Regions from separate parts of the Alteromonas sp. KS69 genome, predicted to be linked through region 1. Evidence: predicted binding sites of a transcription regulator. Region 1 holds the regulator's gene; each other region holds the start of a gene.
The links. The regulator FNR, encoded in region 1, switches genes on or off when oxygen is low (the NO sensors DNR and NnrR bind a similar motif). The targets are predictions, from matches to a motif close to TTGATCTAGATCAA.

Region 1 (7,388 bases):
CTAATAACCTGGGAACCCGATGTTATTAAACTTAGCCAGATACTCACCACACTAAAACGCATAGGGTATGTTGGCTCACCGTTTCACCCAGATGAACATGAAGCGAGTTATAAACGCGAGCAAAAATCGTTTATTAAAAAGTTAGGCTTGGCAGGCATCATGACCATGCAGGTGATGATGCTAATGGCTGGGCTTTACTTCGATTGGTTTGGTGCCATTGAACAAGAAACCCGTCAATACTTTTATTGGGTTGCACTCACCCTTACCACCCCCGTAGTACTTTATTCAGGAAGCGCGTTCTATTTAGGTGCTTTGAAGGCAATAAGCGCAAAAACCGTGAATATGGATGTGCCTGTCACCCTCGCGGTATTTGGCACCTACTTTGCGGGTTTACGTTCCACTTTGCTTGAGCAAGGTGAAGTGTATTTTGAATCCATATGCATGTTTATCTTTCTACTGCTGTTGAGCCGATTCCTTGAACATAGAAGCAGGCACCGTGCGGCGCAAATTTCAGCCAATATGATGCAATATATTCCGGTTTCAGCGGCTAAAATTGAAGGTGATGGCAGTATCGTTCAGATCCTTGCAAAGCAATTAGCGCCCAATGATGTAGTACTAGTGAAGCCCGGTGAGACCATCCCTGTCGATGGTATTGTGCTAGACGGTACCGCTGCGGTTGATGAGTCTATGTTAACGGGAGAATTTAACCCCGTCAGTAAATCGGCCAGCCATGTAGTTTACGGCGGTACAGTAAACCAAGATGGCACACTAACGGTTAAAGTGACCCAAAGCTTAAAGCATGCCTTGGTCAATCAAATCGTGCGTTTACAAGCTAGCGCCATGGCAAGCAAGCCAAAAGCTGCGCAGATTGCCGATAACTTTTCCCGTTACTTTGTGTTCTCGGTATTGCTGATATCGGCTTTAACGTACAGTTATTGGTCGTTTGTGGGCAGTGAAGATGCTTTTTGGATCACCATCTCTGTATTAGTGGCAACCTGCCCTTGTGCGCTAGGCTTAGCCACACCTTCAGCGTTAACCTGCGCTATGGCGAAGCTGAATCGTCAGGGCATTTTGTTAAAGCGCGCTGACGCCTTAGAGCAACTTAACGATATTGATACCATTGCCCTTGATAAAACCGGCACACTGACCGAAGGTAAGTTCTCATTGCAACAGCGCTGGTTTGCTAAAGGGGTAGATCCAGTGCAGGTAATGGCGCTAACTACATTGTTAGAGTCTCGTTCTGAGCACCCTATTGCCCGTGCCTTCGACAACGATAATGTTAAGTCAAAACATAGAACCCTGCCTAATACCATGAACGGATTTACCGTTACACCAGGTGGCGGCATTAGTGGTGAGATAGACAACGTCGTTTTTACTATGGGTTCAGCCGTATTTTGTAATTTATCAACCACCTCAAAGGTAGATATACCGGCAAATGTGTTTTTGTGTGCCGACGGTGTATTAATGGCCGCGTTCTGCGTAAATGATAGCTTGCGGCAAGATGCCTTAGCGACACTCACCGCACTGAATGAACATCAATTAGTGGTGCTAAGTGGCGACACACAGAAAAACGTTGATGCACTTACTGCTAGTTTACCAATCAACTTAGCAAAGGGTGGCTTATCACCGGAGCAAAAATATTCACAGGTGCATACTTTGCAAAAGCAAGGTCGCAAAGTCATGATGATGGGCGACGGTATAAACGATGCCCCTGTTCTTGCTAGCGCAGATGTGGCGGTTGCGGTAGGAAACGCCACAGATGTGGCCAAAACAGCCGCCGATGTTATTTTGCTAGGAGACAGCTTGCTATCGGTGCCAACCTTATTTTCTGTGGCGAAACAGGCAAAACGTAAAATTCAGCAAAATATTGCATGGTCAGTAGGTTACAATATTATCATTCTACCCTTTGCAGTGTCGGGGTTACTCTCTCCCTGGATGGCCGTGGTTGGCATGTCACTGAGTAGTATTATTGTGGTCACCAATTCAACGAGGTTATTAAGTAAATAATATGAGTATCATTTACGTCTTAATTCCCATCGCTATTATTATTGTTGCGCTGGCACTGGTTATCTTTTTCTGGGCGGTAAAAACCAATCAGTTTGAAGATCTTGATAGACAGGGCTACAGCATTTTGTTTGATGATGATTTATCAGGTGATGAAAAGAAGCTAGCCGAGCAGCGAAAGCAGTTACAACAACGCAAAGAAACAGATGACAGAGATTAATATATTCTCTGCTTTTTTCATTGGAATTGCTGGCGGCGTGCATTGTGTGGGTATGTGCGGTGGTATTGTTGCCGCACTACGCACAGTAACGCCAAGTAATGAACCGGCATTACCCTACACCCTTGCCTATAATTTTGGCCGTATCCTCAGCTACACATTAGCCGGCGCTATTACAGGCGCTGTCGGCCAAATGGCCACCGAGTTTGTGCCTATTGCTAAACCCGTTTTATCTTTGATTAGTGGCGTTATGCTGCTGCTATTAGCGTGTTATTTGGGAAAGTGGTGGCAAGGCTTGAATTATATTGAAGCTATGGGACGCGGCTTATTTAAAGCTATTCAGCCAATATCTAAACGATTTCTTCCATTCAAAAGCCCGGTTTATGCACTACCCTATGGTTTTATATGGGGCTGGCTACCCTGCGGGTTGGTCTATTCCACGTTAACGTGGTCATTAGCATCGGGGTCGGCCGTTGACGGCGCTGCCATCATGTTATTTTTTGGGTTAGGTACTCTGCCCACTTTGTTAGCTGCAAGCGCAGGTAGCCAGTACCTAATAGCTGGTTTTAGGCACCCCGTGGTAAGACAATGCTTTTCCGTAATAGTGGCTATTTACGCTCTCTTTTTAATTTATGCAGCAATTTCATAAACAAAAGAGTAAGATTAATATTAAGTCGACCCTATTTATAGTTTGAACCTATGAGCAAAGGAAGCCAATTCTCAATTCATTGTCAAAATTGCAGTTTCAGCCACTTGTGTTTGCCCGTTGCGCTAAACAAGACTGAGATTGAATCTTTAGATGATATTATTGAGCGAAAGAAACCCCTTCACAAGAGTGATTTGCTGGTAAAGTCGGGAGATAAATTCAACTCTCTTTACGCAGTACGCACGGGCTCTTTTAAGTCTTTCGTCACCAATTCAGATGGTGAAGAGCAGATTACAGGTTTTCACTTCCCTGGCGATATTATCGGCTTCGATGCCTTACGGGAAAATAAGCACCAAAGTTATGCTCAGGCATTAGAAACCGCCATGGTGTGCGAATTACCGTATGAAACGCTTGATGAAATGTCGGTTCAATTTCCTAAGTTAAGACATCAAATAATGAGTTTTATGAGTGCGGAAATTAAACAAGATCATGATCTCATGATGTTGCTTAATAAACGCTCAGCGGAAGAACGTCTATTGTATTTCCTCTCTCAGCTTTCTCAACGTTTCGAAGAACGTGGATTTTCAAATAAAGAATTTCACCTAACCATGACTCGAAATGAAATTGGGAACTATCTTGGTCTAACTATTGAGACCATTAGCCGCCTGTTAAGCCGTTTTCAAAAAGAAAATATTATCCAAGTGGACGGTAAACTCATCACTATTTTAGATTTTGATGAGATGTCACAACGTTTAACGTCTGTGGTTGCACCTAATATCGCCTGTAATAGCTAATCTTCAAAGCTTTTGATCTAAAACAAGTTACGTAATAGCAAATAGGTATTACACTTAAATTGTAGCAACCAAAATTCTGACTATGTTTGGAGGGGTTATGATTAAGTATGAGCGTATTTTAGCGGTTATTGAAGCCGATAGAGAAACCCAACCTGCGCTTAGCCGTGCATATGAACTTGCCAAAAAGACAGGTGCCTCTGTCACCGCCATGCTGGTGGTTTACGACTTATCTTACGATATGACAACCATGCTTAGCCCTGATGATCGTGAAGCCATGCGTGATGCGGTCACTAAAGAACATGCTGGATGGTTGAAAAAAACTTTAGACGACTTAGGTTTTTCTAAAACAGATATAGTTGTGGAATGGAACAACCGTGCCTTTGAAGCTGTGGTGCATTATGTCATCGACAACAGTATAGATTTAGTGGTAAAAGCAACTAAGCGCCATGACGATTTAGCTTCTGTTATTTTTACTCCTACAGACTGGCATCTACTTAGAAAATGTCCCTCCCCCGTATTATTGGTTAAAGATCATGAATGGCCTGAAAATGGTGAAATTATTGCCGCGGTAAATGTAGGCAGTGAAGACGACGAGCATGCCTTACTTAACGACAAAATCACGGTGATTGCTAACGATTATGCCGCGCTGCTCAGCGGTAACGTAAATTTGGTAAACAGCTACCCAGCTACGCCGCTAAATATTGCTATTGAAGTTCCTGAGTTTGACCCAGACACATACAACAACGCGGTAAAGCATCATCACGAACTTGAGATGAACACACACAGCGAGAAGTATGCTATCGATAGTAAGCGCTGTTATGTGAAGGAAGGCCTTCCTGAAAAAGTCATTCCAAAGATAGCCAAAGATATAGACGCTGAACTTGTTATCATAGGTACGGTTGGCAGAATAGGTATTTCTGCGGCTCTCATAGGTAACACCGCAGAACATGTTATTGATGAACTTGTGTGTGATGTACTGGCAATAAAACCAGACGGCTTTATTTCGCCCCTTTCACGGTAATTCAGACAGGTTCATAAACAGCCTGTCGGCACTGTTTGCTAGCAAACGTTATATAGCCTTAAGCGCTATCGGACTATAGCCTTAAGCGCTATTGGCATTTGTTAGCAGTCAGTGCTAACACGATACAAAAAATCTTCACCTCGCACATTCAATTTTACTTGATTACTGTATAATGGTTTTTTTCGCAGTAACAAAGCTATTGATATGAACAGTGCAGGCACAAACCGTGCGGACGCTCCGTTAACCGCGTCTCAAAACAAACAAAAATACAGCTTTAATAAGCTACAAAAGCGACTTCGTCGAAATGTAGGCAAAGCGATTGCTGATTTCGGCATGATTGAAAACAACGATAAAGTCATGGTGTGCTTATCTGGCGGCAAAGACAGTTACGCTATGCTTGATATTCTTATGTTTTTAAAGCGCATTGCGCCAATTCATTTTGACATTATTGCGGTTAACCTTGATCAAAAGCAGCCAGGATTTCCAGAGCACGTACTTCCTGAATACCTTGAAAGTGTAGGTGTAGAGTACAAAATTGTAGAAGAAGACACCTACTCTATTGTTATGGACAAAGTGCCTGAAGGTAAAACCACGTGCTCACTTTGTTCTCGATTACGTCGCGGTATTTTATACAGCACGGCCAAAAAGCTAGGCGCCACTAAAATTGCCCTTGGCCATCATCGTGACGACATGCTAGAAACGTTCTTTTTAAACATGTTCCATGGCGGTAAGCTTAAATCAATGCCACCAAAGCTGGTTAGCGATAATGGTGAGCACATTGTCATAAGGCCCCTTGCTTATTGTACTGAAAAAGACATTCAGCGTTATTCTGATGCCGTAGAATTTCCTATTATTCCTTGCAACTTGTGCGGGTCTCAAGAAAATTTGCAGCGTCAGAACGTAAAGGCCATGCTACAAGATTGGGATCGCCGTTTCCCTGGGCGTATTGAGTCAATGTTTAGTGCGCTTCAAAATGTAGCGCCGTCACATTTGGTCGACAAGAATTTGCACGACTTTAAAGGCATCTCTACACAGAACGGGCCGGTTGAAGATGGTGATATTGGTTTCGATCCGCCCAGCTTCGAGTCACCCAGTGAGCCTACTGACGACACGGTTCACGTTATCAATTTGATGGAATCAAACTAAATGAAAATTGGTCTAGCATTAGGTGCGGGTGCCGCAAGAGGTTGGACCCACATTGGTATTATTCAAGCATTAGAAAAGCTGGGTATTAAAATTGACGTGGTGGCAGGTTGCTCTATTGGTGCCTATGTTGGTGCCGCTTACGCTAGTGGTAAGTTAGAAGGCCTAAAAGAGTGGTCTTGTTCTTTGTCAGATTGGCAGGTACTTGCTTTGATGGGCGTTGGTTTACGTAGGGGCGGTATTGCTAGCGGGCAAAAAGTGTTTGATAAACTTGCCAGCGAATTTTGTGCCCCAACCTACGAAGCAATGGAAAAACCGTTCGCCTCTGTGGCTACCGATTTGCACACAGGTCGTGAGGTAGTGTTTAGTTCCGGCGAGATTGGCAATACCATTCAAGCTTCGTGTGCTATTCCTGCCCTATTTGCCCCAGTCGCCCATGGCGATCGTTGGTTAGTAGATGGCGCGGTGGTTAATCCAGTGCCTGTTAACCTGTGTCGCCAACTTGGTGCAGACTTTGTTATTGCCGTAAACCTTAATGCTGATTTCAGGCCGCTTAGGCTTGAAAAATTACGACTCGATCACGAAGAAAACCAAAGAAAAACCGAAGACTTTTTCACTAAAAGCCAAAACGTGCTTAAGCAGTGGTTCTCACCTGATAGTAAAGAAAAAGCAGAAACGGAAAGTGAAACCGATAGTAAACATAGCGAGCAAAACGAAGGCGTTGCTAGCGACGCTATTGAGGCCATAGAAGAAACAATTTCGCCGCCACCAAATAAAGTCCCTAAAGGTAACCCTCCAGGGATTTTAAGTGTAATGAGTAGTTCGTTAGAAATACTTCAAGCAAGGGTGACACGTTCTCGTTTAGCGGGCGATCCGCCGGATATTCTGATAGAGCCCCAACTAACCGACGTGGGTATTATGGAATTTCACCGCGCACAAGAGCTATGTGAAAAGGGTGAAGAAACCATCACCCGTATTGCTGAGCAAATTAAGTATCAGCTATTAGCTTGATGCCATAGCGGTAACACGAAGTGGGGCTTTCGGTAGTGTGAGCCCTTTATTTTCGTTAATTTCACTTTGTTCTAAGTGAAGTATGCCGTTATTAATATGCAGGCCTTCTGGGGTAATATAATCCAGATTTTTATCATCAAATTGCAACATCAACCCTTTCACCGTTGGCATTAAGAACGATAAAAAGCTGCCCATTTCATTGAAGAACGCTTCATATTGGCCATAGATAAAATTCAGCTCTTCTTTTGTATAACTGGCGGTTAAGTATTCACTTTTTGTTTCTAGCTGCACAGACATATCACATACATTAGCCGCTTCAGTTAAATCGATACTAATATAGGCATTTGCCAATTTTAGCGCTTTCTCCGTCGGTACAGTGAATCTATACTCATCACTAACCTCTAATGGCATAGTTTGTTTGTCAGTGACTATCTCAGCGTTATTAATTTCACATAACCGCCCTTCACCAACACGCAGAAAACCAAAAGCGAATTGCAAAGCTTGAGTGTCTTCATTATCCAGTTTTTTTACGTGACTATAAAAACGGCTGTA
Region 2 (7,388 bases), on a different contig from region 1:
TTCATATACGATCTAGTCGCTCGTACACTTTACAGTGCCTTTTGAGTTACTATTCTAACGTATATCGAGTTATATCGTGCAGTTTTTTGCTGCCGCGCCACAGTATTGAGGCACAATATCGATATAGTAGTATTGTCTGAAATTTCAACAGTAAATGGCAGTGGAAAAATTGCGGAAGGTTAATTTGAAAAATCGATTGAAGAAAGCAGTATGTACAATGGTATTGGCTATGGCATGTTTTGCCGCATTTTCAGCAATGGCCAAACCCTTAAAAGAAACTGCACCGCAAACTTATACTGTGAAGCAAGGTGATACCTTATGGGGCATCGCTAATCTTTTTTTAAATCAGCCATGGCTGTGGCCTGAACTTTGGCGTCACAACACTCAAATAGATAACCCGCATTTAATATACCCCGGTGACATTATCTCGGTGTCTTACATCAATGGTGAACCCGTATTTTCGATAAATCGAGCTAAGCCAAGCCTAGTGCTTTCGCCTGGTTCTGCCCGAAGAGTAAAGAGTGCGCCTATAGAGACCTTATCGTGGTCGGTATTAGCTCCCTATATAAAACAACACACCCTACTTTCTGAGGAAGAGTATGAATTACTCCCCCATTTATTGGGAAATCACGATGGTAATGTGAGTTTTGTGTCTAACGACTTAGTGGTAAGCCAAAAAGAAAACCGCACTGAAGATCAGTATCAGGTGGTAAGAAAGCAATCTATTATACGCAATATGCAAGGTAAGGTGCTTGGTGTGCAGCTCACCCATGTAGCAAAAGCTAGCTTAGAGACTGACGTGTCGTTACCAAAGGCTAGAATGGTAAAACTTTCAGATTCAAATCAAGAAGCGAAACGTGGAGATAAGTTACTTACTGGTGACTTCACGTTAGACAATGATTTAGTTCTGCAAGAAGCAACGTCACAACGAGGTTTTGTGATTGGCGACTTACACGATCACGACTTACTCGGCCGCTACGATGTGGTGGTACTAGATTTAGGCGCACGTGAGCTAACGGCGGGTACCGTGATGGGTATCTACGCTGGTGGCCCTGACATTATAGATGGTGAAGAACCTCAATACGCTAGCAATAGTGATGTCATAAAAGGAAACGGACTTTTTACAGATAAAGTACAGCAACCTGCACTTAAAATTGGTGAAGTCATTGTGTTTAAAACTTTTGAGTCAGCTAGCTACGGCATTATAACTCGAGCGAAAGAAGGCGTAAGACGCGGCTTCATTGTGGCAAAACCCTAACACGTTATTGCCGCTTATTATTTAGGAGCGGCTATGACAACTTTCCAGCCACATGAAGTAAGCAGTAATGCTGTTAAAGCATTGGATAAAGCCCTAGGCAAAGAACAGATAGCATGGCTGACAATGGCTTCAGCAATAAATATCGCAACAGGGAAGTGGCTTAAGGCGCTTGAAGCAGAATCCCTTAGCGCACTAGCATTATTGGATGGTATTCATAAAACCGCTTTCACTTCGGGCGCTCTCCATACCCTTACACAAGCAATTTCTCCTAACTTACTTGAAAAAGCGACACGCTGGCATGCTTCACATGCAAAGCATCATATTGTCACCCTAGGGTGCACACACTACCCTGAGCGATTAAAGACCCTGCCAAATCCCCCGTTGGTGTTATTTGTTATAGGTAACGTCAACACATTAGCATTACCTCAAATTGCGATTGTAGGGAGTAGACGGGCGAGTCATCAAGGTAAGCAAATTGCTACTGATTTTGCCGAAGCGTTAGCAAGTAACGGCGTAGCAGTAACCAGCGGGTTAGCAGCAGGAATAGATTCAGCTGCCCACAAAGGTGGTTTGGTGTGCGAAGGCGGCACCCTTGCGGTAATGGGGACGGGGCCTGATATTGTGTACCCCCCTAAAAATGTATCGCTACACCGAGACATCGTGAATGCAGGGGGCGCTTGTATTACCGAGTTCTTTCCAGGTGTATCTGCTAAGCCTTGGCATTTTCCCCGAAGAAACCGAATAATTGCTGCTATGTCGCTTGGAACCCTAGTTATAGAGGCAAAAATAAAGAGTGGTACCTTGATAACTGCGAATTTGGCCGCAGATATGGGGCGTGAAGTATTTGCAGTTCCTGGAAGTATCTTCCATGCTTACTCCGAAGGATGTCATTGGTTAATTCAGCAAGGCGCTAAGCTGGTAACCTGTGTTGATGACATTTTCGATGAAATTGTAGTGTCGACTGGTGAGAGAGAATGCCAGAACGAAGCGTTAAGTAAAAAAAGTGAAGTGAATAACTTGGCAACCGATAAATTATTAGATAGTGTGGATTACGACATCACCGCTATTGATGTTATAACGCAGCGCTGTACCTCTCCTGTTAATGAGGTTATGGCATCATTATTAGAATATGAGTTGCGTGGTTTAGTAGCCGCTGTCCCTGGTGGCTACATTAAATTGAGGGGAAAATAATATGTTCGATATCCTCATGTACCTGTTTGAAAACTTCATTCACAGTGAAACTGAAATTCGAGTCGATCAAGACGAGCTTACCGAGGAGTTGGTACGCGCGGGTTTCCATCATGATGAAATCTACAAAGCATTAGCGTGGCTTGAAAAGCTAGCGGCTTTGCAAGAAACAGATATTAAGCCTTATTTTTGTAAAGGGATTAGTACCAGCCTCAGTCGTATTTATACGCATGAAGAGCAGATGCGATTAGACGTAGAGTGCCGTGGCTTTTTGCTATTTTTAGAGCAGGTGGGCGTGGTAGATGCGTCAACGCGAGAAATGGTAATAGACAGGGTAATGGAAATAGACTCTTCTGAATTCTGTTTAGAAGACCTAAAGTGGGTAGTGCTAATGGTACTGTTCAATGTGCCAGGTAAAGAAAAAGCCTACGCACAAATGGAAGATTTATTATTTGATGAACCTGACGGCGTGTTGCACTAATGTGCTTCATGTCGTGCTAGTTGCTGGTTTATGTCGAAAATTGATCATTCACTTTTCTCTGCGCACGAACATGCCTTAGAAGACGCTTTCGGTGATTGTCCCGATTGCGGTAAACCACTGCATATAAAAAACAGCAAATCAGGCCCTTTTATTGGCTGCACCGGTTACCCAGATTGCCACTTCAGCAAGCCATTACACGATAAGCAAACCACCTTATTAAAACTACTGGATGGGGTTACCTGCCCAGAGTGTGATTCTACCTTGGCTATCAAGAAAGGGCGGTTTGGTATGTTTATAGGCTGTACCAATTTTCCTGAATGCCACTATATCTCGCCAATTAAACAGCAAGAAGACACCCACGTTACTTGCCCTAAGTGTAAAAAAGGACAACTTGCGTCCCGCACCAATAAATACGGTAAGCAGTTTTTTGCGTGTGACCATTATCCCCACTGTCGTTATGTGCTAAATTTCACGCCAGTAAATGAAGCATGCCCCGATTGTGGCTGGGCCGTTCTGATAAAAAAGAAAGGCCAAATTTGTTGCCCTCAGCCAGGGTGTGGCTTCAAAAAAGACGATAAATAACACCTACAGAGAAAAGCACTAATGAGTATCCCGACCAAGGGGCAAGTAGACACTAGCGACCCAATTGTATCCGCGTTTAAAAATGGTGACTTATTGGTTTACCCTACTGAAGCGGTTATGGGCATAGGCTGTGACCCAGACAATGAAGCGGCTGTGTTAGCGCTCTTAGCATTGAAGCAGCGCCCCATCGAAAAAGGGGTAATTTTGATTGCCGCTAACTATTCTCAGCTATTACCTTATATAAATGATGAAGCCATACTTCAGCACAGACGTACTGAAATTGTGTCCAGTTGGCCTGGGCCAAATACTTGGCTGCTACCCAAGTCGGCGTCGACGCCACAATGGTTAACTGGCAAGCATGAAAAAATAGCGGTTCGAGTCAGCAACCATCCAGTGGTTAAAGCTTTATGTGAAAAGCTAGAAAAGCCACTTGTATCTACAAGTGCCAACCTAACTGGCCAACAACCCGCAATCACCCAGCAGGACGCAATCAATATATTTGGTGATAGTGTTTTCTATATTGATGGAGAAGTAGGTGGCCACGCTAAACCCAGTACCATCCGTGACGGCGACACCGGAGAGATAATAAGATCATGATTGACCCCCAACACGTAAATCAACAGTTAGACGGTAAAGACGCCGGTGAAGTAATAGAACAAGTAAAAGCGTACTTACTATCATTGCAAGACAACATTTGCCAAACCTTAGAACTTTCCGACGGTAAAGGGCAGTTTAAAGAAGACTCTTGGGTTCGCGAGGAAGGTGGTGGCGGGCGTTCTCGGGTCATTAAAAATGGCGCAGTAATAGAGCAAGGTGGGGTTAACTTTTCTCATGTATTTGGAAGTCAGATGCCGGCGTCTGCCACGGCTAACCGGCCAGAACTTGCGGGTAGAAACTTTCAAGCCATGGGGGTCTCGTTAGTTATTCACCCACACAACCCCTATATTCCGACGTCTCATGCAAATGTACGCTTTTTTATTGCCGAAAAAGAAGGTGAAGCGCCTATTTGGTGGTTTGGCGGTGGGTTCGATTTAACCCCGTTTTATCCCTTTAAAGATGACGTCGTGCATTGGCACAATACCGCGAAGAAATTGTGTGCTCCCTTTGGTGAAGACGTGTACGGGAAATATAAGAAGTGGTGTGATGACTACTTCTTCTTAAAGCATCGCAATGAAACACGTGGTGTAGGCGGTTTATTCTTTGACGATTTAAATGATTGGGGTTTTGAAACTTCATTCAACTTTATGCAGGCAGTGGGCAATGGTTTTGTCGATGCTTACGTACCTATCGTAGAAAAGCGAAAAAGCACCTCATACGGTGAAAGAGAGCGTGACTTTCAGCTCTATCGCCGTGGTCGCTATGTAGAATTCAACTTGGTATTCGATAGAGGCACCTTGTTTGGGTTACAAACTGGTGGTAGAACCGAATCAATCTTAATGTCTATGCCACCACTCGCACGATGGGAGTATTGCTATACTCCAGCTCCAGGTAGCGCGGAAGCAAAGCTAACTGACTGGCTTCAGCCTACAAACTGGTAATATTTTGCACCATGGGTTCTTCCTGTGGTGCCATTCCCTTGATCCACATCAAATTCCCTCATTACCAAGCTATGTAGCTAGATTGCACCTTGCGCTGGATCAAAATATTTTCTTTTTAAACGTTTACAGTGTCGTCATTATCATTAAACACACAAGAGACACACAATGCGTACACACACACTTTCAGCCATATGTATTTCTTTAGCGCTTGCCGCCCCTTTCGCTTCAGCTCATGAAAAGGGTGATTGGATAGTTCGTGGTGGATTAACAACCGTTGCGCCCGACGAATCAACCTCTAACATCATTGCAGGTGGTAGCGATTTAGGTGTAGCACTGACTATCGATAACGATACCCAGTTAGGATTAAACGTTGCTTATTTCATCACCGACAATATCAATGTTGAATTGTTGGCCGCAACGCCGTTTACTCACGATGTGAATTTTTCGGTTAACGATCCACTAGGGACAGGTAATGCATTGGGAGAAGTCACGCACTTACCTCCAACTGTTACTGTTAACTACTACTTCAACGATGCTAATGCTGCCTTTCAACCTTATATTGGTGCAGGTTTAAACTATACCTTTATCTTTGATGAGTCATTTACGGCTGCAAATAAAGAAGCAGGCCTTGAAGATTTGTCTTTAGATAATTCTGTAGGTATTTCTGCACAAGTGGGAATGGACTATCAAATAGATAAAGAGTGGCATGTTAATGCGTCAGTACGTTACATCGATATTAACACCGAAGCGTCATTTACCGTAGGTGGTGCAGAAGGTAACGTAAACGACATTGATATTGACCCTTGGGTTTATACCTTGTCTGTAGGCTATACATTCTAAGATTTATCTAATGAGGTAAGTTACGTTTATATAAGTGGCTTATTAAGCTCGGATAACCTTGAATCTTAATCTGAAGCGTTCCGAATTTCACGGAGCGCTTTTTATTTAGTATTAATCATATGCGTGGCAAGTTGATCTAGCGCGTTAAGAAGTTGCTGCGCCAAAGGAAGGTCATCAACCGTCTCGTGCATGGCTTTTCGCATACAGTACATCCACTGGTCTTTTAATTCTGGTGTAACACTAAAAGAAAGATGTCGTGAACGTAGCCGTGGGTGACCATATTGCTGCTGATAGGTATCAGGTCCGCCTAACCATAAACTTAAATAAAGAAAAAACACTTCTCTGATTCTATCTGTTGGCTGAGGATGAATAGCGTAAAGCTCTTTTGCAATAGGAGCATCGCGCATAATGTCATAAAAACGGTTTGCCAAAAGGCGTACCTTATCTTCTCCACCTATTCGGTAATATGGTGTAGTCTCTGACACAGCAGGTTTTTCCTTTCGTATCGATTTAAAGAAGTTAGACATTCCCATGACAGACAGCCTTATTAATAACAATTCAATGAAAAAGTTTGCCGTTTTCGGTAACCCTATAGTTCAGAGTCTATCACCAACTATTCATCAAATGTTCGCTAAGCAATGCGGCGAGCAAATTAGTTACGAAAAAATCCTCGCCCCAGAAGATGGTTTTACGCCTGCAGCGAACACATTCTTATCGCAACCTGGCGCGGTAGGCTGCAATGTCACTATGCCTTTCAAACAAGATGCCTTTGCGCTTGCCAGTGTAGACGACCAAGCTGCGTTAGATGCAAAAGCGGTTAATACATTAATGAAGCGTAGCGATGGCACCATTGCAGGTTTTAATACCGATGGCGTAGGGTTAGTTAATGACTTACTTAATCATGGTGTACAACTGCAAGGCAAACGCGTGCTATTAATAGGTGCAGGTGGAGCGGCAAGAGGTGTAATAGCACCGCTTATTGCTTCAGGTATTGCATCGCTACATCTTACTAATAGGACAAAAGCGAAGGCCGAAACAGTGGCAAGTGAAACGGGTGGAGGTAAGGTGAAGGTAGTAGGTATAGAAGACTGCGATAAAGTAGCTCCACATATCATTATTAACTCAACCGCAGCGAGCTTAAGCGAAACTCTGCCTTTTGATATGAACGCAACGCTATTTAAAGAATGCGAAACAGCGTATGACATGGTTTATCGCGCAGAGCCGACTTACTTTATGCAACAAGCATTATCGTTAGGTGCGTTACAGGTACTTGATGGTTTAGGTATGCTGGTGGAACAGGCTGCCGCGTCATTTACAATATGGACAGGCTACAAACCAAAGACCAGTGCGGTAATTGATGTATTACGTAGCCAGTTAAAGGCAAAGTAATCGAGAATGGTATAAGCAAGCAGGCTGTTAAGCCTGCTCCTCTCTATATTCATCTTTTAATTTTACGTAGTTCAACGCTGATTGTTTTAGAAAGGCTGTCTCGCTTTCCTTT
Region 3 (7,388 bases), on a different contig from region 1:
AAGCCGTGACTCACCGAATCGCTGTAAAAGGTACAGCCACTCTCTTTGCCCTCTTTCATTGGTAATCAGAGCGGAAATTCTTCCTACCAGGGGCGGGCCTGAGGGCCCTCTGGCCGTGAGCGGCTAGCCCACTTCCTTGTCTATTTCTGGAAAGAAACTTAGGGTAGGCTCATTCCAATGTCAATAGTTACCACAGTATTTTGTATTCGTCATATGCTAGCATTCGTATGTATAATCGTTTCAATCCACTACTAAGATATTTAAAACTAAAATGTAGATATCTTAGAAACTTGGGGACAAACCACATGAAGGCTACGCTACTTTACGCTGCCGTTATTTTACTTTGCACCGCGTGTGCACCATCTAAGCCGAACACAAAAAATGCATCTGTTGAGCGTTCAGACGACAGGGCTTTTTCAGTAGCTGTTGAGGCTTGGTTAGATAAATCTGCACTAGAACAAGCGCAGGCTATAGCAGCAGGTGAGTTGTCATCCGAGGCGTTAGTAAAAGGCTATCTCGCTAGAATCGAAAAGCTTGATGGTGATGTAAATAGTATTTTGGCACTTAACCCCAATGCCATTGAAGAAGCCAGAGCGGCTGATTTAGCACGTAAAAATAGAATGCGTAAAGGGCCGCTGTTTGGTATTCCAGTGTTACTGAAAGACAATATTGAAACCAGTGAGCTACCTACTACCGCAGGCGCGATGGCACTTGTTGATAATGACACAAAGCGAGATGCCCCCATTGTAGCTCGCCTTAAAGCCGCGGGCGCCATTGTGTTAGGTAAAACTAACCTCTCTGAATGGGCTAACTTTCGGTCTGAATCTTCTATTAGTGGTTGGAGCGCCGTAGGTGGGTTAACCCGAAACCCGCATATGTTATCTCGTAGTGCTTGTGGTTCTTCGTCGGGTTCAGGTGCTGCTATGGCATTGCGTTTAGCGTCGTTAGCCGTGGGCACTGAAACCAATGGTTCTATTATTTGTCCTTCTTCAATGAACGGTATTGTAGGATTTAAACCCACAGTTGGGCTGTTATCTCGTACGCACATTGTCCCTATCTCATATACCCAAGATACCGCAGGTCCTATGACCGCAAACGTTAACGATGCATGGTTAATGGCATCAATCATGGCAGGTGTAGATACAAAAGATAGCGCAACGCTAGAGGCTAGCAAACACATGCTTAATGCACCGCAGCAAAGTATGTTGGCGACCGATTTAAAAGGCGTGCGCGTAGGCGTTGTGCGTTACCGTCAAGGGGATAACCCTCATGTGCTTTCTACTTATGAAAAAGCCTTAAATAGCCTAACTGCCGCAGGCGCTGAGCTGGTGGAAATTAGCGACTTCAAACAACCTGAAAGTTTTTGGGCCGACTCTTATCAAGTGTTACTTAGCGAGTTTCATTACACATTAAACGAATACTTAGAAGGCAGTCCAGCGGACATTCCTGTGCGCAGTTTGTCGGAACTTATTACTTACAATCAAGCAAGCTCTCGAGAACTTGCGCTCTTTAATCAAGATATATTCGAAAAAGCAGTGAATACAGATGACATTAATAGCCCAGAATACGCTTCGGCTCTAGCCTTGGTAAGAGAAACTGCGAGAGACAAGGGTATTGATGCCCTAATGGCACAACATAAAGTTGATGTACTTGTGGCACCCTCAAATAGCCCGGCTTTTCTGATTGATGGCGTGTATGGCGATCATTCCCCAATGGGGTTTATTGGAATTGGGTATTTAGCGGCCATTGCAGGTTATCCGCATCTTACTGTACCGGCAGGAGAAGTGAAAAACCTTCCGGTGGGAATTAGCTTTATTGGCAAGCAATGGGACGATGAAAAAGTGCTACGCATTGGCAGTATATTTCAAGCAAAGCATGGGGCCTATATAAAGCCTGGTTTGTTACCGAGCCGACTACATAACCCCGCATTGTTAGACGCTGTGAAGGGGCTGTAACTCGTTATAGACCCTTATCTCAAATGCATAAAAAAGCCCCAGCACACGTGAGCGAGACTGGGGCTTTTTTGATAATTCGAGTTACTAGCCTGGGCGTTTAACCCATGCACTACACCAACCATTGGCGTTAACCAATTTGTTAGGGAAGATGGCGCAAGGGCGGTGTTGTTCGCCGTCGGCACCTTGAATGTACATGCAGTTGTTACATTTAGCACCGTCTACAGTAGACGCCGCAGTGTAGTTTAATGCTTTCGCGCTTGGATCATCTGCTTGTAGTTGTTCTTGCGCATTCGCACGTAACGCAACGCTTCCTAACGTTAGGCCTATCAAAGATGTACCTGACAATTTCAGAAAGTCACGACGGTTTACAGACTTCATAATTCTCTCCAATTGAGATAATAACGATAATGATTCTTTTTTACTCAGCGCCTAAAACGCAAAAACCTGCCGCAAGGCAGGTTTTGAATGTTAATAATTATACTATAACCCGTGGCGTTTGGATCTAACACAAAGCAATAAATATTTGTTGATCTAGATTAACGAGTTTCACCTGAACAGCTAGCAAAATCAATGTCCTATAGCATCAACGCAACATTAGTTTGCGCGCCACTGGCAAAACATGAATTATTTTTTAGTTACGCTCGCCTGTGTTAAAGGCACATCGGGTTTTGCGTAAGCATATTGGGCTATCTTTTGCGTACTATGATAAGTGTCCAGACCCGAGATACATGAGGTTTGTAGTGATTCAAGATCTATATACCCATCTTCGGCAATAGCACTTTTTGCAATGTCATCTCCTGTAGTGCTGCTGCCCGCAATAAAGACCTCTTGGATTTCACCTATAATCATTTCCGTTTGATTACACAACGTAAAATGCTGTTCTACTTTAAGCCCCATCTTTATCGCGCTTTCTTTAACATAAGGCGCGCTGAAGTTCTGGCTAAACCAAGGCGTTAGTCCAACCTCATCGAACTCACTCACACCATTATCATACCGCGCAGATGTTTGATGTGCTTTGTCAGTCCAACTTGTATGAACATGATTTAAAGTGAACATACCTTGCTGCTTAATATTAGTCAGAGAATCTCGCTGTGCAGTGTGTGGGCGCATAATAATACCCAGCAATGGTGGGTTAGCCCCTACATGAACCACAGAACTAATAATAGCTAAGTTGTTAACTCGGCCATCGGTGGTGCCTAACAGTGAGGAAGATTTAAAGCCAGATAGACTATTCACAAAGTTGGCGCGATATCGTTGCGGCAAAGCATTGATATCCTGCAACGAAAAATGGGTACCACTATCAGCCATTTTCCTGCTCCGCAATAATATTTAAGTCTTCGCCTTGCTGATAAACACCAAGTTCTATAGGTTGGCAACATACTTGGCAATCAAGTACCTGCACCTGACCCACATCATTAACCTCATCAATTTCTACATCATTGGCTGCCATGCAATATGGGCAAGAGAACGCCATCGATCGCGTTAAGCTCATGATTTCCTCGTATGTGAATTACGTTGTGATAGTTATTACGAGTAAAGTAGAAAACTGGATTGACTGCCAATTAAGCCAGAATGACTTTACAAGCCACTACGCAAAAGCCCGTGCACCCACGCATGAAATAAAAAGGGAAAAGGTTGAACAATAGGGCTGTATAAATATACACTAATTAGTGTATGCAATAGTTTGGTTTTATAATGCGAAAAGATTTGCCACCACGATATTACTTAGCCCACTTTTTTGAGTTCTTAGCGTTCTTTAAAGGGGCGAATGCTGCGTTGTTAAGTGATGACGCTCATGGTTTTATAGAAAGCTTTAACCAGTTAGATGCTGACAAACAATGCATCATTGTGCGTGCGGCTAATCGTAAATATGCGGTAATTGACAGGTCGCAGTTTTCTTATGCAGAAATAGCTAACCCTCAACAGCAAATTGACGAGCTGATTGAAGCTAAGTGGTTTGGCGATTTGCACCACGCTTCGCTGCAAGATATTGCAGGCGTACTGACTAAAGATGCTATTTTAAGGCTGTTAAGTGAATACGGTGCCACTCAAGGTTTGGCATCATTGACCAAGCCCGTGCTTGTATCGCGCTTAGAAGCCTGCATTAATCAGCATGGCTGGCCTGAAGGGCTAAATGAGCATACTTACTTAGTGTGTTTGTTTGATGCACCGCTAAAATTTTTATTATTCCTTTATTTTGGCAATACCAAAGGCAGGCTGAATCAATTTTCTATGCGCGACTTAGGCGTCATGCGTACCCGTGGCGATTCGGTATCAGATATTACCCGTTTCGACAGTAAAGCAGATGCTGAAGCAGCCTGGTTTTATGCCAGCCATTTAGAAAAGCTCCCTTTTCTTTCTTTAGCGCAAGCAAATGCATTAGCCCATGAGACGTTCCCCAATAGCGATGGCGTATCAGCCATGTTTTATCGTGATCAGTTTCTTTATGCACTAGCGTTAAAATTACTAGGCGAGCACCGAGAGCAGGCCCTTCTTTTGCTATACCAAGCCCAAAGCGACAAAGCGAAAGAGAAATGGATAAGAGAAAGCTATAAAGATGGCAACACCGATAGTGTTAAAGAAGTACTAGAACACATTATCGACTCACCACCTTCCGATACGCTGCTGGCCTTTGCTGAAGATTTCTATGCGAGGAAATACCACAAAAAGCGCACCAGTGCGGTAACCGATATGCTTAGAAATGCCAGCCGTACTATTGATATTGATGTTAGTCAGAATCAACAGGTAGAGCGCGGCGTTTTAGCTCACTATAAACGCTTGGGAATTGCGGGGTGGCGTACAGAAAACCGATTATGGTGCAGCTTGTTTGGGCTAACCTTTTGGGCACAGTTATATGAAGAAGATACGTTAGTCACTGAGTTTGACAGGCGGCCACTGTCGCTTAAACAAAACAACTTTTATGCGCGTTTTGGTAGCAGTATAGAAGCTTTATTTGAACGGTTAGATAGCAAAGAGAAATTTCGTTATCACGTTCACAAAATGGCGACAGCCCACTATGGCAAAGTGAATAGCTTATTCATGTGGAGCAGCCACTTGCTTGAACCTATCGATGCTCTTATCAAGCACGGCGAGCTTAGCGCCATCGTTAACCTGCTTCGAATGATGAGTGAAGATTTTGCCTCTTTAAGCGACGGCTTCCCTGACATTATGGTGTTTGATGAAAAGCTGCGCTTTGAAGAAGTGAAAGCGCCGGGTGATCAGTTAAGACGCAATCAATTGGTGTCTATTCAGAGGTTGCAACGTGCTGGGTTTGAAGTTGCGGTTACTACAGTAAATTGGCATCGCGATCCTAACCAGCCCTATGTGGTGGTTGATATTGAAACCACAGGCGGCAACAACAGCTACAATCGAATTACTGAAATTGGCATGGTGAAAATTGTTGCGGGCGAAGTGGTAGATACTTATCAAGCCTTGATTAACCCGCAGCGAAGAATTCCGGCTACCATCACACGTCTTACCGGTATTTCTGATGATATGGTGGCTGATGCCCCATTATTTGTAGAAGTCGCTGAAAGTATTGCTAGCTTTACCGACGAGGCGGTATTTGTGGCGCACAACGTTAATTTTGATTATGGCTTCATTAAACAGGAATTTGCACGGTTAGAGCTTCCTTTCAAACGGCCTAAGCTGTGTACGGTAAGAGAAATGCGAAAGGTAAACCCAGGGCTACCTTCATATTCATTGGCAAACCTTACGCGGCATTTCGATATTAAAATGGAGCAGCATCACCGCGCGCTCTCCGACGCAAAAGCGGCCGCAGCTTTACTTGATATCATTCTAACGATGTCTGCTGAAACGATTAAATAAATGTAAGGTTAGGTAAGGCTAGGTAAGGTGAACATTTTTTCTATATTAGCGTAGTAGTAGTGTTAATTAACAAGAGCCCGAACTATGCGAGATACCGAACAGCAACTTACACAAGAGCAGTACACAGAAGAGCGTAACTTTGATAAAGGCCATCTTTCTCTAGATAAGCTTTCAAATGATCATCTCTCAAAAGAGCCCTCGTCAAAAGATTATCCATCAGAGCTCTATCCCTTAGAACGTCATACTGAAGGGCGTCTTACTGAGGTTGAACAATCTCGCGTCATTGAAATGGCGTGGGAAGATAGAACCCCTTTTGAGGCAATCGAAGACTTGTATGGCTTACCTGAGAAAGAGGTTATTAAACTGATGCGCCAGAATTTAAAGCACAAAACCTTCAAAAATTGGCGTGCAAGGGTGTCAGGGCGTAAAACCAAACACAAAACGTTACGCCCAGCGGGTGTAGAAAGAGGGTACTGCCCGTCTCAATATAAACCTCAGAGTGCAAATAAGTAACCTTCTATTGTGCTGGCTATTCTGCTGGTTTCAATGGCTTCACGGTAGTGACAGGCAATAGCAGCATCATAAGTTGCTGGCGCCATGGCGTGGGGAATAACGGTGCGATGCTGTCATCCGTAGACATGGCTTCTGAAACTTGTTGCTTATAGGCTATATAGTCAGGGTTGGTATCTTTAAGGTTCTCCATGCGACTTAATACCGAATCGATAAAAGAAGCAGGACTACGCTGCGTATGCTGCTTTAAATCTAACACTAATTCACGCAAAACATAGGCTTCCCATTCAGAACGATAACCTAGTTCTAGCTTGCCAGGCTCGCGAGAAAGCTCAGCAATTTGTTGGCATAACTCCACGTCGTTTTCGGGCTTGTCGTAAAGCACGCGCAGAGCAAGCAATACGTCGATAGACAGGCGTGAAACAGGGAGTTGAGATTTTAGTTCTTCGTAACGTTTGGGCACCTTGTAAACCTTTTTACCTAAGTGGTAAAGATTGAAAAACTTTTATTTCTTAGCGTTTGAGTTAGTAGACACTACCATACTTCACTCAGTTTTTTTAGTAAATGGCAGTACGCACAAGCAGTTGTAATCATTAAATAAACGTAACCATTCAGCGCTGAACTTTCGCGTGGGGAACCACCGTATTAAAAAGTGCACTGTCAAAGTGCGTACGCGTTCTTGCTGTTTGGCCCATCATTTTGATGGGCCTTTTTTATTGCTCAAATGACACCTTTATACCTGCAAGCAACCGACTAACGCTGTCTACCACATCGGCACGTATAAACCACTCTGTGTCATCAATAAGAGTAATATCTCCGCTTATTTCAGCTGAAGCGCCATGACCCGTCCCCAAAAAATCTTCAGTCAGCTCACCCCTAGGGCCAAAGCCTTCACTTACATAAGAATAGTGAGAAAAATAAGACAAAGGGTAATTTCCCACGCTCGTTCTTCCGCTCAGGCCAATAACAAACTTTGAGCTTGAAGATGACAGCTGCTGAATAGTTTCAATGAACAACGTTTGGGATGGCGTGTATTGAAAGCGATATTCACCCCGAATAAAGTTGTTGTCAGTCATACGCTCGATACTCACTTCG
Region 4 (7,388 bases), on a different contig from region 1:
GGTTATACCACAAGCTCCCAGAGGCTGTCAGCGCTTATGCGTCGGTAGCTTGCTTAATATCGCCTATTGAACAGGTTACCACGCTCACATTCTCATACCCCATGTTCATTAGCTGTTCGGCAGCCAATTTGGCGCGAATGCCTGAAGCGCAATGAATATAGATTGGAAATTTGGCATCTTTACATTTTTCGATAACTTTCATCTCAAGTACGCCACGAGGAATATTTAATGCTGCTTCTACAGGGCTAGATGCTGCCTCTGCGGGTTCACGAACATCAAGTAATAAACCATGATTAGAAGATATTTCCTGCATCGCTTCTTTAGCTGTTATACAACGAAGGGGAAAGGGGATATTGGCAAGTCTCGTAGTGATATCGATTAACATTAAAGCACCTTGAAAATTAATGATGAGTTTACTATATAAGGAAAGCGCTATATTTTCTACCACCTACTTTCATTATATTTTTATAAAAAAATGACATTGAGTTTTGGCGTTCGCCGCCATAGTAGTATACTTTAGTATAAGGTGGCGAGTGGTGGCCTATTTACGTAACTTTATAAGTGAGTTGTTATGACTGATAATTTAGCCGTTGATGATTTATCTGTGAACATGAGCGAAATGGCTCAATATACAATGGAAGCTGAGCTCTATCTTAAGCAGTTGGCAAATAAGACCCGTTTAATGGTGTTGTGTTCTTTAATGGACAAAGAGTTATCTGTTACTCAAATGTTGGACCATGTAGATGTTTCTCAGCCAGTAATTTCACAGCATTTAGCGCTATTGAGAGAATCTAAAATGGTAGCCACACGCCGAGCTGGACAAACCATTTATTATCGATTAGCCGATGAAAGAGTGAAGCAAACTATTGGCTTGCTCCACAAGTTCTTTTGCGCTCAGAACGATTAATTAAGTTTGCTAGAATCTAGCTCAGTAACAAACGGTAAATCACCAAAGCTTAAATAGATTTTCGACCTAACTAGACAAGTTTAGCGTTTGCCACCAATGCCTCTACATATGCAGCGTCATCCAATTTATCAAGATCAACTTCCGGTCTAGCCATCAAACCCTCATGTGTTAGGTCGACAGAGACATTGTGAGAAGACCAATCAATATTCTTGATGTCAGAGGGCAGTACTGCAAGCTTTTTACCACCAGGTAGCCAGTTGTTTGTATCTACCACTAGCATTTGAATTTGCCAGCTTTCAATATCAAACACAAAATCGCTAATGTGCCCAACGTTATCTTCTTGGGTTGCCACTTCGTAGCCACTGACCTCGCCGCAAGCTCTTAAGTGATTTTCAGGTTTATTGTCTAACTCTTCTTTACCCATAGCGGCTAACTCAGGATCCGCTAGCTGATTAGGGTGAGCGAAATCGCCCCACGCACCAGGACCAATCCAGTAATAGCCATAGCCAAAGTAACGAAATAGTGTTTCTTCGAATTCTCTTGAAACCGGTTTGTGTTCGTCAATAGATGGGCTATTTTTAAGCGTGTCTGAGGTCATGGAAACATCAACGGTTTCTTCTTCCTGATCCAATCGGGTGATTGAAATAGGTGATATCACCACTTTCCTGCTAAGTGGAAGCCATGTATTCGTATCGGCAACTACATATCTAATGACAAAATCTTTATCGTCAAAAAGTATATCTCGTACGCCGCCTATGTCCTTATCGGTAGCATGAATTGAAAAATGTTTAATTTGTTTATATGACACCATCATCGCTGCGCCTCCTTTGCCTTCAGGCTTGGGTAATTCATTAGATATTGTTCTACTATTTCTCAACAGCGTGGTTTGCGTAAAATAGCAATTTCACAAAGCTAAGTTATTAATATAGAACCATCTGTTAGAACATTACAAATATGCAAAGATTTGTTCGCGCGCAATCTAGATATGGATCAACAAAGCGGTGAAAAGCGAGGGAAATATCACAAGTAAAAGCAACCAGCACGATTTCCACCGAGCTGGTTATACATAAATCGAACGCAAAATTACGCTACGTCAAATGCTTCGTCACTGTAATCTTCATCGTAGTCTGACTGATTACTCGCAGCGGTGCTATGCAACGTGTAGAAGTGCTTCTTGCCTCGAGATAAGCGTACATACTTGGCCCAGGTGCGCTCAATAGTATTATCAGCATCCACTTTACCACTAACAAAATCTACAAAATGACGCTCATCATCCGTCTCTGGTGTTAACTCTCCGCATTCCAGTGCCAGTAGGGTTTTTCCATAACCGGTTAGTATATCTGCCTCACCAATACTGAAATCGCCAGATTTTCGAAAGCCATAAGGAAATTTTTGTCTATCTATAAAAGGTTTTTGAGAAACGCGAATTGATAAATTTTTCATGGTTGTACCCAGCCTTGAGTTGTCTTCAAGCGAACTTTTAAGACAAAAGAATCAGAACATAAAACAAAACATTTTTTCCTTATCAATAAAAAATTTTGTTGGAAAATGCAAAGTGTAAATATGTACGAATTTATTGGGTGTAAAAAGTGTATTTTTCCAAAGATATTTTCTTCTATTTTCATCTAAGGCCATGAATAAGATGTAATTTTTTATTTTTTGGATTCGGCAGTGAAAAGGTGGCTGGACGTGGGTGAATTGAAGGGATGAAGCGAAATACGTGAATGAAACCCACTATAAAAAATTATTGTCGCAACGATGATAAAAATTCGTTTTCTATTTTTGGTACCAAGACAATAATGACGACGTGGCAATAACCTAGAGATAGACATGAGTAAAGACTATCGTTACCAAAGTGAAGAATTGGACTCGGTAGAAGAGGAAGACTTTCACACCAAGAAGGTGGGCACAAAGCGCCACCAAAGCGTAAAAAACAAACAAAATCGTGACTTACAACGTCGAGAGAAACAGCGCCGTTTAATGCACGAAGGTAGTTAATACGCTTCTTAGTTGAAAATAAATACAACGCACTGCTTTTATAGCAGTGCGTTGCTGTGCTTTTGTGTTTACATGCCGTATCATCTGTGACAGTTTACAATCACTTATTTATCGGTTTTGTAAGAAGCATGGATATACGCTTTCTCACCACATTTATTGAAGTTGCAAAAACCCGACATTTTGGCAAAGCAGCTGAAAATCTCTATTTAACGCAATCTGCGGTAAGTGCGCGGATCAAGTTGCTAGAAGAATACTTTCATACCACGCTTTTCATACGCCAGCGCAACAGTATTCAGCTAACCCAATCCGGTGAAAAGCTGTTGCCGTATGCACGTCAGCTATGCAGCACGTTAAATGAAGCCAAGCAAGAACTGCAAATTCAATCTTCTGAATACGTGGTGTGCGGGGCAACGCAATTGGCCAGTGAATTAATGCTGCCAACCACCTTAAGTCACCTTCACAATACCTTTCCCGACTGGTCTGTTAAAGCAGAAGTACTCTCACTTGATGGGCTGTCTCGTCAATTACACGAACGGGTAACCGATTTGGCGTTTTCAACCGAGCCGCTCAAGTCAGAAGAAGTTAAAAGTGAAGTGTTACTAGAAAACCAATTAGGGTTATACCGAATTGGTGAAGGTAGTAATGTGGTAGACGCGGCAGAGTTTGTCGCTATTGATTGGGGTAGCAAAGCCAGAGATTTGTTACTGACGTTATACCCTCAGCTTCGTGATGCTAAACTGCGTACGAACTCACTCAATTTAGCCCTTAATAACCTACAACATGAAGGTGGTGTTGCTGTACTCCCTGAAGGAGCGGTAAATCAACTTGATCCAACTATCGCAATTTCACTAATACAGCCTTTAGAAGGTATCACCATGAAAGTTTACCTTCACACCATGAAACAAGTTAGGCGTGTAGGGCTTGAAGCCTTAATTACAAGTGTATCGGCCATACACCCAGCCAAATAGCAAAGAGAAAATTATGACGACTCAACACCCATTATTACAAATGAACGCGTTCGAACGCTTAGAAGCCAGCGTTGAACTAATTAAAACTTCGGGCAAACTTTTCATTCTTAAAGATGAACATGGTTGCGTGATGTTAACGACAGACGATGAAGATGGCATTCCTGTATGGCCAGAATCATCTCTTGCTTTGCTGTGGGCAACTGAAGATTGGTCAGACTGTGAAGCGATGGAAATCTCAACTAAAGACTTTCTTACCAAATGGGTGGGCGGCATGACACAAGACAATCTTACGGTTATGATTTGTCCGGTACCAGGAGAAGAAGGCGAAGTGATGGAACCAGAGGAATTTGCACAGCAAATTTAATGATCCCATCATTTGCTTCTAGCGTTTCAATATTAACGGATTATCATGATTGAAGAGGAGCTACCATGTTTACTGAACAACCGACTATGAGCAGTTTGTTTGAACAGTTAGGGCTAGCTAGTAGCGATGAAGCGATAGAAAGTTTTATTGAAACGCACAAAGGCTTAAATAAGAGCCAACATATTTTCGAAGCGCCGTTTTGGTCTGAAAGCCAAGCGGATTTCTTGAAAACGGCTATCGAAGACGACGCTGATTGGGCTGAAATTATTGACCAACTCAACGTACGTTTGCACTAGTCGCCTGATGCTAAATCATTAATTCTCGATTCTAGGTCGGCAAGGGTGGCTTTTACTTGAAGTAGAGCCGCCTTCAGTGTTTCAACGGTATCGGTATTGTCGTCTGTGCTTTCACTGGCACTGTTGTTCTCACCTAGCTGACAAAATGTGTGGTTATAGCGTATCTCTCTTTTACCAGACTCTCTTGGTAATGAGTAAATAAGCGCATCCGGCTGGTAAGCAAGTAAGCTGCTGATGGTTGCCTCTACGTCACTGATGTCAGCAAATTGCGCTATTCGCTGGCACCGCCCTCGCAATTCGCCAGGGGTTTGCGGCCCTCGAAGTAAAAGTTCGGTGATAATGGCTTGCTGATGGTCGCTAAGTTTTATGTCACCGAATTCAGTATTACAAAAACGGTGGGAATATTTGTCTACTCGGCTACCATAGCCAGATGAAGCTTGAACAATTCGTTTACCTTTCAATCCATCAAGTATTTTAATAACTTCGTCTTCAGTTAACTGGGTGACGGGCAATCGGTTACTTTTTTGGTTACATCCATTGGTGAGTGCATTAAGGGACAAAGGGTATTGTTCAGGCGTAGTCACTGACTTTTCAAGTAATACACCAATAACACGTGCTTCCATTTCAGATAACGTCGTGGTCATGATAAATATTCGGTCTTTAAGTATTTACGTATGAAAGTATAGTAACAACTCTCATGGAAGTTTTATATTCTAACCTGAAAGCAGTTAAAGGAGTGGTTAAGGTTTGATAACGCCGAAAAAAGAGGAACTTTGGTTTTTACCCTTAGGGGGAACTGGGGAAATAGGCATGAACCTGAACCTGTATGGGCATGACGGCAAGTGGTTAATGGTAGATTGCGGGGTATCATTCGACGAACCGCTTATTCCGCCTTATCGCTATTCTGGCACAAACAAGCAAACCCATCATAGGGTAGTTGCACCAGATCCCACCTTCATTGCAGCACAAAAAGAAAATATTGCCGGTATTGTTATCACTCATGCGCATGAAGATCACGTGGGCGCATTGCCCTATCTGTGGGCGCGTTTTCAGTGCCCCATTTATACCACCTCTTTTACTGCCGAAGTGTTGCGCCGCAAACTTGCACAAACAAAATTGATCAATAAAGTACCTATAGTAGAGATAGCTTCTGAGCAAACGCTGACACTAGGGCCCTTTGATGTTAGTTGGTTATCGGTAACCCATTCGTTGCCCGAACCATATGCGTTAAAAATAGCCACATCGGCGGGCACGGTTTTACATACTGCCGACTGGAAAATTGACGCCCAGCCAATTACCGGTAAGCCTTTTGATAGTAATACCTATCGCGCCCTAGGGAAGGAGAATATTCTTGCCATGGTGGGAGATTCTACCAATGCAACGAAACCGGGTTTCTCCATCTCTGAACGCAATTGCTACGACGGTTTGTTAAGCACAATTAAACCACTGCAGGGCAGAGTAGTAGTGACGTGTTTTGGGAGTAATATCGCGCGGCTAATTACCCTTGCTAGGGTTGCCCAAAAAACCGGGCGTTACATCGCACTGTACGGTCGCTCACTCATCAATATGTACAGCATTGCCCGCCAAAAGGGCATTTGGCCAGTAGATTTGCCAGTAGCAGATGCGTTTCACTTAGGGTACTTACCACCAAATGAAGTGCTTGCCGTGGCAACGGGTAGTCAGGGCGAGAAAAATACAGCACTTTCTCGAATGGCTAACGACAGCCACCCCCATTTACAGTTAGATAAAGGCGATACCGTCATTTATTCTGCTATTGCTATACCAGGTAACGAAGACAGTATTAAGCGAGTAAACAGTGTGCTTAGTGCTAGAGGTGTTAAAGTAATAATGAGCGAAGACAGCCAACTGCCCATTCATGCAAGCGGTCACCCGTGCGCCGAAGAGCTTAAACTCATGTATCATTGGGTAAAACCTCAAATTGCTATTCCTGTACACGGTGAAGAGGTTCACTTAAAAGCCCACGCGATGATAGCTAAAGAATGTGGGGTGAAAAAACACTACGTGGGGCAAAACGGTGATTTGTATCGCCTAGCACCTCAACCAAGTATTCGGCGGCAAGTTATTAATACTGGGCGAGTTCCTGTCCAACAAGACTAATGAAGTTAAACGGAAGCGAGTCTCAGTAACTTAATGGTACTGGCTGCAATTTACTCAAACATTCTGATACACTATAACAAATAATAATAACGATTCATTCAAACGAGTTGTCATGCGCTGGTACCTAATCTCAGTTTTATTTGCTGTTTGTTTCGTTAGCACTGTTAGCTACGCTGAGTCTCCCCGTCTTTCAAATCCCGTATTTCAATCGCTGTCCACTAAAAATGGGCTTCCACAAGACGTTGTCAACGATATCGCGATAGATGCAGATGGCTTTGTATGGATAGCCACTGATGGCGGCGTAGCACGTTGGGATGGCGTTAGAACAAAAATCATAAAAGGCCCGAACGATCTTTTCGTTAATGCATCTATAAACAAAATTAGTTTAGAAACTGACAAAGCATTATGGATAAGCACGTACGCGTCGGGTGTTTTCCGTCTTGATTTCGACACCCAAGCCATCACCAAACAAGTGGCGTTGCCTTTTTCAACTCAAGAAGATTGGTTTCAGGATGTGAGTCAGTTTTTTTGGCAAAATGAAACCACCTTATTCATTGGTATGCCTGAGCAGGTCGTTCGTTTTGACACTAACACCATGTCTTACGAGACAATCTTCACACTTAGTGACGAACTGATTGCTCAGCGGCATTTTATTCGAGATATTATCGTTGTAGACAACTGGCTGTTACTGGCTACTAGTGATGGATTAGATGCCTTCGATTTATCCAATGCCGATG

Region 2: C7Y69_RS01435 (OmpW/AlkL family protein) is a predicted target of FNR. The motif match lies at 5,086-5,099, and genes of this name have one in related genera.
Region 3: C7Y69_RS05815 (high-potential iron-sulfur protein) is a predicted target of FNR. The motif match lies at 2,482-2,495, and genes of this name have one in related genera.
Region 4: C7Y69_RS16295 (PRC-barrel domain-containing protein) is a predicted target of FNR. The motif match lies at 1,888-1,901, and genes of this name have one in related genera.

What each region holds. Positions count from the first base shown of each region.
Region 1 is NZ_PYHU01000033.1:10,158-17,545, reverse strand. It holds gene C7Y69_RS15665 (heavy metal translocating P-type ATPase) at 1-2,007, shown strand, start outside; gene ccoS (cbb3-type cytochrome oxidase assembly protein CcoS) at 2,009-2,224, shown strand; gene C7Y69_RS15655 (sulfite exporter TauE/SafE family protein) at 2,211-2,870, shown strand; gene fnr (fumarate/nitrate reduction transcriptional regulator Fnr) at 2,921-3,661, shown strand; gene uspE (universal stress protein UspE) at 3,759-4,682, shown strand; gene ttcA (tRNA 2-thiocytidine(32) synthetase TtcA) at 4,887-5,828, shown strand; gene C7Y69_RS15635 (patatin-like phospholipase family protein) at 5,829-6,836, shown strand; gene C7Y69_RS15630 (DUF2987 domain-containing protein) at 6,828-7,388, opposite strand, start outside.
Region 2 is NZ_PYHU01000002.1:145,250-152,637, forward strand. It holds gene C7Y69_RS01405 (LysM peptidoglycan-binding domain-containing protein) at 185-1,258, shown strand; gene dprA (DNA-processing protein DprA) at 1,292-2,449, shown strand; gene C7Y69_RS01415 (DUF494 family protein) at 2,451-2,927, shown strand; gene C7Y69_RS01420 (type I DNA topoisomerase) at 2,958-3,509, shown strand; gene C7Y69_RS01425 (Sua5/YciO/YrdC/YwlC family protein) at 3,531-4,106, shown strand; gene hemF (oxygen-dependent coproporphyrinogen oxidase) at 4,103-5,047, shown strand; gene C7Y69_RS01435 (OmpW/AlkL family protein) at 5,213-5,887, shown strand; gene C7Y69_RS01440 (group II truncated hemoglobin) at 5,989-6,420, opposite strand; gene aroE (shikimate dehydrogenase) at 6,449-7,276, shown strand; gene C7Y69_RS01450 (gamma carbonic anhydrase family protein) at 7,304-7,388, opposite strand, start outside.
Region 3 is NZ_PYHU01000006.1:12,456-19,843, reverse strand. It holds gene C7Y69_RS05820 (amidase) at 306-1,955, shown strand; gene C7Y69_RS05815 (high-potential iron-sulfur protein) at 2,040-2,333, opposite strand; gene C7Y69_RS05810 (flavin reductase family protein) at 2,580-3,263, opposite strand; gene C7Y69_RS05805 (CPXCG motif-containing cysteine-rich protein) at 3,256-3,447, opposite strand; gene C7Y69_RS05800 (exonuclease domain-containing protein) at 3,651-5,783, shown strand; gene C7Y69_RS21790 (TIGR03643 family protein) at 6,066-6,296, shown strand; gene C7Y69_RS05790 (hypothetical protein) at 6,313-6,756, opposite strand; gene C7Y69_RS05785 (hypothetical protein) at 7,007-7,388, opposite strand, start outside.
Region 4 is NZ_PYHU01000035.1:24,454-31,841, reverse strand. It holds gene C7Y69_RS16305 (rhodanese-like domain-containing protein) at 35-385, opposite strand; gene C7Y69_RS16300 (ArsR/SmtB family transcription factor) at 572-907, shown strand; gene C7Y69_RS16295 (PRC-barrel domain-containing protein) at 978-1,721, opposite strand; gene maoP (DUF413 domain-containing protein) at 1,991-2,350, opposite strand; gene C7Y69_RS21620 (hypothetical protein) at 2,738-2,905, shown strand; gene C7Y69_RS16285 (LysR family transcriptional regulator) at 3,034-3,873, shown strand; gene C7Y69_RS16280 (DUF2750 domain-containing protein) at 3,887-4,237, shown strand; gene C7Y69_RS16275 (DUF2789 domain-containing protein) at 4,303-4,533, shown strand; gene C7Y69_RS16270 (YceH family protein) at 4,530-5,177, opposite strand; gene C7Y69_RS16265 (ribonuclease J) at 5,344-6,651, shown strand; gene C7Y69_RS16260 (EAL domain-containing protein) at 6,764-7,388, shown strand, end outside.